Regions from separate parts of the Kocuria sp. NBRC 114282 genome, predicted to be linked through region 1. Evidence: riboswitches for the same ligand, from Rfam matches in the RefSeq annotation. Region 1 holds a riboswitch; each other region holds the start of a gene.
The links. Region 1 has a riboswitch for S-adenosylmethionine ahead of QSJ40_RS11370 (ABC transporter ATP-binding protein). Riboswitches for the same ligand answer to the same signal wherever they lie in the genome.
Positions count from the first base shown of each region.

Region 1 (3,267 bases):
CCAGCGCCCAGGCGCGGGCGTGGGCGTAGACGTCCACGACCATCTGGGCCCCGCGCGGGTTGATCTCCAGGAACAGCTCGCGAGCGTTGAGGAAGCAGTAGGTGTTGAAGGCCAGGTCGCGCTGGAACAGCACCGCCCCGTCCTGCTCGGCGCCGGCCATGATCGGGTCGAGCCCGGACCAGGCGTCCACCTGCCCGCTGGTCAGGGCGGAGCGGCCGTCGGCGTGCTGGAGGTTGACCACGGTGGTCTCGTCGAAGCCCATATCCGCCGCTGATAGCGCCTGCAGCAGGAAGAAGTAGGGATCCGTGCCCTTGGTGGCCGCCACCGACCTGCCGCGCAGATCCTCGACCGAGCGCAGGGGCGAGTCCGCGGTGCGCACGAGTGCTGCCCACTCCGGCTGGGAGCAGATGTCGATCGCGCGGATGGGGGAGCGGTTGGTGCGCGCCAGCAGCGCGGCCGAGCCCGCGGTCGAGCCGATGTCGATCGCCCCGCCGCGCAGGAACTCGTTGGCCTTGTTGGACCCGGCCGAGAACGTCCAGTGGACCTCCTGGCCGCCCTCGGCGGCGACGGTCTCCAGCCAGCCCTTCTCGCGGATGATCAGCGACAGCGGGTTGTAGGTCGCGTAGTCCAGGTAGATCTCGGTGTCCGAGCCGGAGGCCATGCCGCGGCCCGGGCCCTCGCCCTCCATGACGCACCCGGACAGGGGCGCGGCGGCGGCCCCGACGGCGGCCAGGCCCAGCAGGCGACGACGCGTCAGCCCGCTCATGCCTCCACGCCCAGCAGGCCGAGCAGGTGCCTGCGGGCACCCGTCAGCTCGGGATCATCGCGGTGGCGCGGGCGGGGCGAGTCCACCGTGAGGATCTCCTGGATGCCCGCCGGCCCGCCCTCCGGCGGCGTCCCGAGCACGACCACGCGGTCGGAGAGCACCAGGGCCTCCTCGACGTCGTGGGTGACCAGCAGGACCGTCGTGGGATCGGCGGCGTGGATCTCCAGCAGCAGGTCCTGCATCTTCAGGCGCGTCAGTGCGTCGAGCGCGCCGAACGGCTCGTCGAGCAGCAGCACCTGCGGGTTGCGCGCCAGCGCCCGAGCCAGCGAGGCCCGCTGCGCCATGCCTCCGGAGATCTCCGACGGGCGATCCTCCGCATGCCTGGACAGCCCGACCAGCTCGAGCAGGTGGGCCACCCGCTGCTCGGCCTCGCGGCCGCGCACGCCGCGCGGCAGTCCGAGCGCCACGTTGCGGGCCACGGTGCGCCACGGCAGCAGCCGCGGCTCCTGGAAGCCCACCGCACAGCGGGGGTCCAGGCCGCGCACGGGCGCGTCGTCGATCAGGACCCGGCCGGCCGTGGCCGTGCCGAGACCGGCCACCGCGCGCAGCAGGGTGGACTTGCCGCAGCCCGACGGGCCCAGCACGGAGACGATCTCCCCGGGGCGGACCTCGAAGCTGACATCGGCCAGGACGTCGCGCCGGCGGCCCCCGGAAGACGGGAAGGACTTGCCGACCCGGTCGAAGGTCAGGGCGGCGGCATCGACCGTGCTCAGGGCGGACGGGGGTGCAGAGATCATCACATCACTCCATCGGTCCTGGCATTAGCACCTCGTGCCGCGGATGGACGGCACTGGTTGCTGCGGCGTCGACGAGCCAGGTCTCTCGTACCGCTCCGGATGGGAACCGGGGGTCATTCAATGCCCTGGTCCGGGGAGACAGCAAATCGGAGGACGAGCGGGGCAACGCGCGGCACGGGCTTCGCACCGTCGCCTCAGGTGTGCATAGGATGACGCTCACACGATCAAGAGTTCCGGCCCACAGCCCTGGCTGGCCGGACGGCAACCCTCTCCCGTAGCGGGGTGCCCCAGGTGAGGATCGGGCCGCTCGCTAGACCGCGTGCGGCAAGTACGGCGCACGCACGCGCTGGACCCGCAGGTTGGCCGCGGCATGAGCGGCGCACGGGGCGCGGGTCTGTCTTCTCAGGAGCAGCCTTCTATGGCCAAGCGGATCTCCCTGAACGCCTTCGACATGACCTGCGTGGATCACCAGAGCTTCGGGCTGTGGCGCCACCCGCGCTCGCGGGCCACGGAATACAACACGATCGAGTACTGGACGAACCTGGCCCAGGTGCTCGAGCGGGGCCGCTTCGACGCCCTGTTCCTGGCCGATGTGGTCGGCATCTACGACATCTACCGCAACTCGGCCGCCCCCTCGATCGCCGGCGGCGCGCAGGTCCCGGTCAACGATCCGTTCATGCAGATCTCCGCCATGGCCGCGGTGACGAAGAACCTCGGCTTCGGCGTGACCAGTGCGGTCACCTACGAGCAGCCGTACACGCTGGCCCGCAAGTACGCGACGCTGGATCATCTGACCCGCGGGCGCGTGGGCTTCAACGTGGTGACCTCCTACCTGCCCTCGGCCGCCGAGAACCAGGGCCTGCCCACGCAGATCGAGCACGACGAGCGCTACGAGCTCGCCGAGGAGTTCCTCGACGTCTGCTACAAGCTGTGGGAGGGCTCCTGGGAGGACGACGCCGTCGTGAAGGACGTGGAGCGCGGGATCTACGCCGATCCGGCCAAGGTCCACCCGATCCAGCACCAGGGCAAGCACTTCACGGTGCCTGGTGCGGCGCTCACCGAGCCCAGCCCGCAGCGCACGCCGCTGATCTTCCAGGCCGGAGCGTCCTCGCGCGGTCAGGCCTTCGCCGGCAAGCACGCAGAGGCCGTGTTCATCGGCGCCCTGCGCCCGGACCTCACCCGGCACATGACCGACCGGATCCGCGACAAGGTCGAGGCCGAGGGGCGCGATCGGAACGACGTGAAGATCTACGCGATGCTCTCCGTCGTGGTCGACGAGACCGACGAGAAGGCCCAGGCCAAGTACCGCGAGTACCAGAGCTATGCCAGCCTGGAGGCCTCGCAGGCCATCATCGGCGGCTGGTCCGGGCTGGATCTGTCCAAGTTCCAGGAGGACGAGGTCCTGAACTATGTCAAGACCGAGGCCATCCAGTCCTTCCTCACTCCGTTCACCATGCAGGACGGGGCCAAGCAGTGGACCCGCGAGGAGATCGCCCGCCACTGCGCGATCGGCGGCATGGGCGACGTGGTCGTGGGCTCCCCGCAGACCGTGGCCGATCAGCTCGAGACCTGGATCGACGAGGGCGGGCTGGACGGGATCAACCTGGCCTACCACGTGTCCCCGGGCTCGTTCGAGGACTTCGTGGAGCACGTGGTCCCGGAGCTGCAGAAGCGCGGCCGCTACCGCACGGACTACGACGGGCC
Region 1 covers NZ_BSQO01000008.1:41,960-45,226, forward strand. The annotation lists gene QSJ40_RS11365 (aliphatic sulfonate ABC transporter substrate-binding protein) at 1-766, opposite strand, end outside; gene QSJ40_RS11370 (ABC transporter ATP-binding protein) at 763-1,563, opposite strand; SAM riboswitch class I at 1,562-1,669, opposite strand; SAM riboswitch class IV at 1,786-1,900, shown strand; gene QSJ40_RS11375 (LLM class flavin-dependent oxidoreductase) at 1,982-3,267, shown strand, end outside.

Region 2 (3,267 bases), on a different contig from region 1:
CTCCGGGCCAGGGGGCGTGCGCGGAAGGGGGGCGCGTCCAACGCGCTCCGGCAGCGCTGGAGGCAGGTCGGCATACTGGAGCCATGTCCGAGATCTCCAGCGAACAGCGTCCCGCCCCCGAGGCTCCCCTGTGGGCCGAGTCCCAGCGCCGCATCTGCATCCTGGGCTCGACCGGCTCCATCGGCACGCAGGCGCTCGACGTCGTGCGCACCGCCGCGGCGTCGGCCGATCAGCAGGCCCCATTCCGGGTGGTGGCCCTGGCGGCCGGCTCGTCGAACCTCGAGCTGCTCGCGGAGCAGGCCGTCGAGACCCGGGCCCCGCTCGTGGCGACGTCCGGCGATGTCCAGGACGCGGCGCTGCTCGAGCGCATGATCGCCTCGCGGGTCCTGGCGCTGGGGGAGGACTATTCCCCGCAGATCCTCGCGGGATCGAAGGCCGCCGTGCAGGCGGCGCGAGCGCCGGAGGCCGATCTCGTCCTCAACGGCATCACCGGCTCGATCGGGCTGGCCCCCACCCTTGCCGCCCTGGAGGCCGGCAAGCTGCTGGCCCTGGCCAACAAGGAGTCGCTGATCGCCGGCGGTGAGCTGGTGCGCCGGGCCGCGCAGGCCTCCCCGCACGACGACCCGCTGATCCCCGTGGACTCCGAGCACTCAGCCCTGGCCCAGGCGCTGCGCAGCGGCGCGTCGGCAGAGGTCGATCGGCTCGTGCTGACGGCCTCCGGCGGACCCTTCCGCGGGCGCTCGCGCGATTCCCTGCGGGACGTGCGCCCGCAGGACGCCCTGGCCCATCCCACCTGGGACATGGGGCTGATGGTGACCACGAACTCCTCGACCATGGTCAACAAGGCCCTCGAGGTCCTCGAGGCCCACCTGCTCTTCGACATCCCCTTGGAGCGCATCGACGTGGTGGTGCACCCGCAGTCCGTCGTGCACTCGATGGTGCAGTTCGTGGACGGCTCCACCATGGCTCAGGCCTCCCCGCCGGACATGCGCCTGCCGATCGCGCTGGGCCTCGGCTGGCCGCATCGGGTCCCGGGCGCCGCCTCGCCGTGCGACTGGACTCAGGCGGCGATCTGGAGCTTCGAGCCGCTGGATGAGGAGGCCTTCCCAGCGGTGCGTCTGCTCAAGGAGGCGGCGGCTTCAGGGCCCACCGGCCCTGCCGTGTTCAACGCCGCGAACGAGCAGGCGGTCCTGGCCTTCCACGCCGGGCGCCTGCGCTTCCTGGAGATCGTCGAGCTCGTGGCCGAAGTCGTGCGGGAGCATGAGCCCGTCGACGAGCTGAGCCTCGAATCGGTGCTGGCAGCCGAGGCCTGGGCTCGCTCCCGCGCTGATGAGCTGGTGAGGCAGAGGCGTCGATGAGCCGGGACGCGGCCGACGTGCAGTCGGTGCCTGAGCCAGAGCCCGTGCCAGGCCTCGTGGGGGGCTCGCCCGCACCGGACTCAGATGCTAGGATCTGCGCCGGATGACGAGATCCGGCGCGAAGCTCTGGCTGGCCGGACGGCAACCCTCTCACCGTGGTGGGGTGCCCCAGATGACCATCCGGCTCCGGTTCCGCACCGCGGCAAGCACGGATTTGGGTTCGTGCGCAGCATCGATGCGCACGCCTGACGTTCAGCGCCGCCGGTCACCCCGATGGGATCGGACAGCTCGCTGAACGAAAGGCAACCCCTCCCATGCGCGCACACCGTCTCTCCGCCCTGGCCATGACCACAGTCCTCGGCCTGACCCTCGCCGGCTGCGGCGGCGGCGGCGACTCCGATGAGGCCCCCTACGACGACGGGGTCATCAAGATCGGCGTCGTCGGCACCACCCCCGTGAACGAGGCCCTCGTGGAGAAGGCCGAGGAGGAGGGCATCACCGTCGAGCTGGTCGAGCTCTCCGAGTACAGCCAGGTCAACCCGGCGACCGTCTCCGGCGACGTCGACATGAACTGGTTCCAGCACATCGCGTACCTGGCGGACTACAACAACAGCTCCGGGGAGAGCATCACCCCGATCGCCTCGACCTCGATCTACCCGCTGGGCCTGTACTCCAACAAGTACGAGTCGCTCGAGGACATCCAGGACGGCGACGAGATCGCCATCCCCAACGACTCGATCAACCAGTCGCGCGCGCTGCTGCTGCTGCAGGCCAACGGCCTGGTCGAGTTCACCTCGGACACCACCGCCCCGACCGAGTCGGACATCGACACCGAGGCCTCGAAGGTCTCCGTCACCCCGGTCTCGGCCGAGCAGACCGTGCTGTCTCTGGACTCCGTGGCCGGCTCCGTCATCAACAACGACTTCCTGGCCCGCGGCGACATCGATCCCGATTCGGCCCTGGCCTCCGACGGCGCCGAGAACGAGAACGCCCGTCCGTACGTGAACCTGTTCGCCACCACCGAGGCCAACAAGGACGACGAGACCCTCCACAAGGTCGCCGATCTCTTCCACACCCCGGAGGTCGAGGAGGCCGAGAAGGAGGACAGCAAGGGCACCGCGGTGACCATGGACCTCTCGCAGGAGGAGCTGGAGCAGGTCCTCTCCGATTACGAGGAGGACCTCCAGAAGTGACCCCGGCCGAGCAGTTCCACCCCGGCAGCGAGCCGGTGGCCGAGGCCGCTGACACGCAGCGGCGTCGGCCCGGGCCCGAGACCGAGGCGATCGTGCGCTTCGACGGCGTCACCAAGTCCTTCACCACGGGCAAGGGCAGGACCAAGCGGGACGTGACCGCAGTCGACGATGTCACCCTCGACATCCGCCGAGGCGAGATCTTCGGCGTGATCGGCTACTCGGGTGCCGGCAAGTCCACGCTCGTGCGCCTGATCAACGGCCTGGAGCCGGTGACCTCCGGCGTCGTCGAGGTCGACGGCCGCCGGGTCGACGGCCGCACCGAGAATCAGCTGGCCCCGATCCGTCGCGACATCGGCATGATCTTCCAGCAGTTCAACCTGTTCACGTCGCGCTCCGTGGCCGGCAACGTCGAGTACCCGCTGAAGCAGGCGGGCTGGTCGGCGGCCGATCGCAGGGCGCGCGTGAAGGAGCTGCTCGAGTTCGTCGGGCTCTCTGAGCGGGCGGGCAACTACCCCGAGCAGCTCTCGGGCGGGCAGAAGCAGCGCGTGGGCATCGCCCGGGCGCTGGCTGCCAACCCCAAGATCCTGCTGGCCGACGAGTCCACCTCCGCACTGGACCCGGAGACCACCCAGGAGGTGCTGGCGCTGCTGCGCCGGGCCAACCGGGAGTTCGGGATCACGGTCGTGCTGATCACCCACGAGATGGACGTGGTGCGC
Region 2 covers NZ_BSQO01000006.1:34,555-37,821, forward strand. The annotation lists gene dxr (1-deoxy-D-xylulose-5-phosphate reductoisomerase) at 84-1,358, shown strand; SAM riboswitch class IV at 1,461-1,573, shown strand; gene QSJ40_RS10355 (MetQ/NlpA family ABC transporter substrate-binding protein) at 1,673-2,551, shown strand; gene QSJ40_RS10360 (methionine ABC transporter ATP-binding protein) at 2,587-3,267, shown strand, end outside.
Region 2: it holds a riboswitch for S-adenosylmethionine, as region 1 does, so the genes downstream of both, QSJ40_RS10355 (MetQ/NlpA family ABC transporter substrate-binding protein) here and QSJ40_RS11370 (ABC transporter ATP-binding protein) in region 1, are expected to answer to the same signal.

Region 3 (3,267 bases), on a different contig from region 1:
CCGGTACTCCTCGCGCATGGCCTCGGCACATGCCTGCAGGACCTCGTCCTCGTCGCCGTAGTGCTTGTCCTCCAGGCGCGCGCACGACCCCGGCGAGAGCGAAGCCAGGTAGCCCTCGGACGCGCCCGTGGTCTCCAGCGCGCGCTTGAGGTTGGCGATGTCCCGGGCGACGGCCTCCTGGCCGACATAGCGGATCGGGCCCACGAACTCGGGGAACGGCGGCTGATTGCCTGTCGAGATCCCGCTGGAGGGGTCGGTGTAGGCGTCCTGGAAGCGCTGCCGGTCACGACGGTCGCCGAAGCTCGTGAGCCGCACATGACCCGGCTCGGAGCGCACGGCCGGCTGGTTCCAGAGATCGACCGAGCCGGGGCCCAGTCCGTCGAGGCGGTCGAAGATGTAGTGCCACCAGGCGCCGTAGTCGGTGTCCTCGGACATGGCATGGCCGTACTCGCCGTCGTTGACGACGTCGATCCCCAGGTTCTTCTGGCGCTGGACGACGTCGACGACGGACTCGGTGAGCAGCTGGTCGTAGTCCTGCCCGCCGGTGCGGGCGCGGTTGGCCTCGATGAGCTGATCGGTGCGCGGCAGGGAGCCGGCGTGGGTGGTGAGGATGCGGTTCTCGGAGCGGTGCATGAAGAGGTTCCGTTCTGTGTGAGATGGGTATCCACTCGGAGGTGGGGAGAGGGGTCAGAAGAGGCGGCTCGAGGCGATCTGCGCGCCCTCGGCCAGCGACTCGAGCTTGGCCATGGCGATCTGCGGGTGCAGACGGCCGCCCAGCCCGCAGTCGGTCGAGGCGATGACGCGCTCGCGGCCCACGACGGAGGCGAAGCGCTCGATGCGCTCGGCCACCAGCTCCGGGTGCTCGACCACGTTGGTGGAGTGCGAGACGACGCCCGGGATGATGACCTTGTCCTCGGGCAGCCCGGCATCCGCCCACTCGCGCCACTCATGGCCGTGACGGGCGGAGGCCGCCTCGAAGGAGTAGCCGCCGGCGTCGATCTGCAGCAGGGGCTCGATCAGGTGCTTGAGCTCCAGGTCGGTCGTGTGCGGGCCGTGCCAGGAGCCCCAGCACAGGTGGAATCGGATCTGCTCCTGCGGCAGCCCGCGCAGCGCGTGGTTCAGCGCCTCGATCCGCAGCTGGATGAAGGAGCGGTAGTCCTCGAGCGAGGGCTCCGGGTTGATCTGGTCCCACGACTCGGCGATCGAGGGGTCGTCGATCTGCACGATCAGCCCGGCGTCGACGATCGCCTGGTACTCCTCGCGCATGGCATCGGCGCAGGCGTAGACGAGCTCCTCATCGGTGGCGTAGTACTCGTTGCTCACTCGGGCGCAGGAGCCGGGGGACAGCGCGGCGATGAAGCCCTTCTCGGCGCCGGAGCCCTCGAGCGCGGACTGGAGGTTCGCGATGTCCGCCTGCACGGCGTCGTGGCCGGTGTAGGTCAGCGGCCCGGTGATCTTGGGCTGGGCCACCCGCTTGCGGGCGGTGAGGATACCGGAGGACTGATCGGCGTAGGCCTCGGCGAAGCGCTGGCGGTCGCGGCGATCGGCGAACGACGTCAGCACGATATTGCCGGGCGAGGAGCGCCTGGCGCCGGCGTTCGGGTCCCAGCGGTCCTCGTCGGAGGGGCTCAGCCCGCCCAGGCGGGAGAAGGAGTAGTTCCACCAGGCGCCGTAGTCCACGGAGCTGGACATGGTGTGGCCGTACTCGCCGTCGTTGACGATGTCGATGCCGATCTCGGACTGCCGGGCGACGATGTCGCGTACGCCCTGCTGCATGGTGGCCACGAGCTCCTCCCACGAGATCGTGCCGGCCTGGTAGGCCTCGTTCGCGGCCAGCAGCTCGGGGGTGCGGGGCAGGGAGCCCACGTGGGTGGTCTGGATGCGGTCGGTGTTCAGCATGCGCGAAGGCACGTCCTTTCCATCGGTCCTGGCGGGAGCACCTCTGCGCTGGGGACGGATCCCCGCATGGTTGCTGCGACGTCTTCGAGCCAAGGTCTCTCGGTCGCTCGTGATGGTGACGCCGATCATCCTGCCATGCCGCGGGCGTCGCACCCAACCCACGAAAGCCGCCGAGTGGATCCCCAGTTGCGCTGTTCGCCCGAACAGCGCAACGGGGGATCCACTCGGCGGGGTGGGGGGTGGGGGAACGGAGGGTCAGCGGGGCATCGCTGCCGGGTCGTCGAACTCCTCCGGGGCGCGGAAGCGGGTCACGCCGCGCCGCTTGGCCAGCACAGCGCCGATGATCCACAGGAGAGCGAACAGGCCCGCCGTGAGCAGGATCTGCTGACGCACGCCGGGCACCGTCATGCCCAGGATCACGACGGCCACCATGCCCGCCAGCGCCACGTAGGACAGCACCGGGTAGCCCCAGGCCCTGAGCACGAGCTCGCGGCCCTCGCGCTCGGCGCGGCGGCGCAGCACCAGGTGGGAGACGATCGTCATGGTCCAGATGACGATCAAGGTGGAGCCCACGATGTTGAGCAGGATGCCCAGGATCTCCTCGGCCCACAGGTAGTTCAGCCCGACCGTCACGAAGCCGAAGGCCACCGAGGCCAGCACCGCGGCCACCGGCACGCCGCGGGGGTTGGTCCTGCTCAGCGCGACCGGTGCCAGGCTGCGGTGGGACAGCGAGAAGATCATCCGCGAGGCGCCGTACAGGTTGGCGTTCAGCGACGACAGCAGCGCGACGGTCACCACGACCGCCATGATGGAGGCGACGGCCGGAAGCCCCGCGGTGTTGAGCACGGCCACGAACGGGGAGGCCAGCAGGTTCTCGTCGTTCCACGGCATGGCCAGGACCATGATGGCCACGGAGCCCATGTAGAAGATCAGGATGCGCCACACGATGGTGCGGATCGCCCGGCCCACGTTCTTCTCGGGGTCCTCGGTCTCGGCCGCCGCCACGGCCACGATCTCGATGCCGCCGAAGGCGAAGGCCACGATCAGCAGGCCGGCGGCCACGCCTCCGATGCCGTTGGGCATGAAGCCGCCGTGGGCGGTGAGATTGGCCAGGCCGGGCGCCTCGGCCGTGGGCAGCAGGCCGATCACGAACAGCCCGCCGATCACCAGGAAGACGACGACGGCGGCGACCTTGAGCAGCGAGAACCAGAACTCGAACTCGCCGAACTGCCCCACGCCGATGAGGTTGATGGCGGTGAAGATGATCATGAAGATCAGCGCGAGCAGCCACTGCGGGGCGATGGGCCAGGCGGAGACCAGGATCTGGGCGGCCGCGGTGGCCTCGGCGGCGATCACGATGATCAGCTG
Region 3 covers NZ_BSQO01000001.1:204,047-207,313, forward strand. The annotation lists gene QSJ40_RS00980 (cobalamin-independent methionine synthase II family protein) at 1-633, opposite strand, end outside; gene QSJ40_RS00985 (cobalamin-independent methionine synthase II family protein) at 688-1,899, opposite strand; SAM riboswitch class I at 1,916-2,018, opposite strand; gene QSJ40_RS00990 (amino acid permease) at 2,155-3,267, opposite strand, start outside.
Region 3: it holds a riboswitch for S-adenosylmethionine, as region 1 does, so the genes downstream of both, QSJ40_RS00985 (cobalamin-independent methionine synthase II family protein) here and QSJ40_RS11370 (ABC transporter ATP-binding protein) in region 1, are expected to answer to the same signal.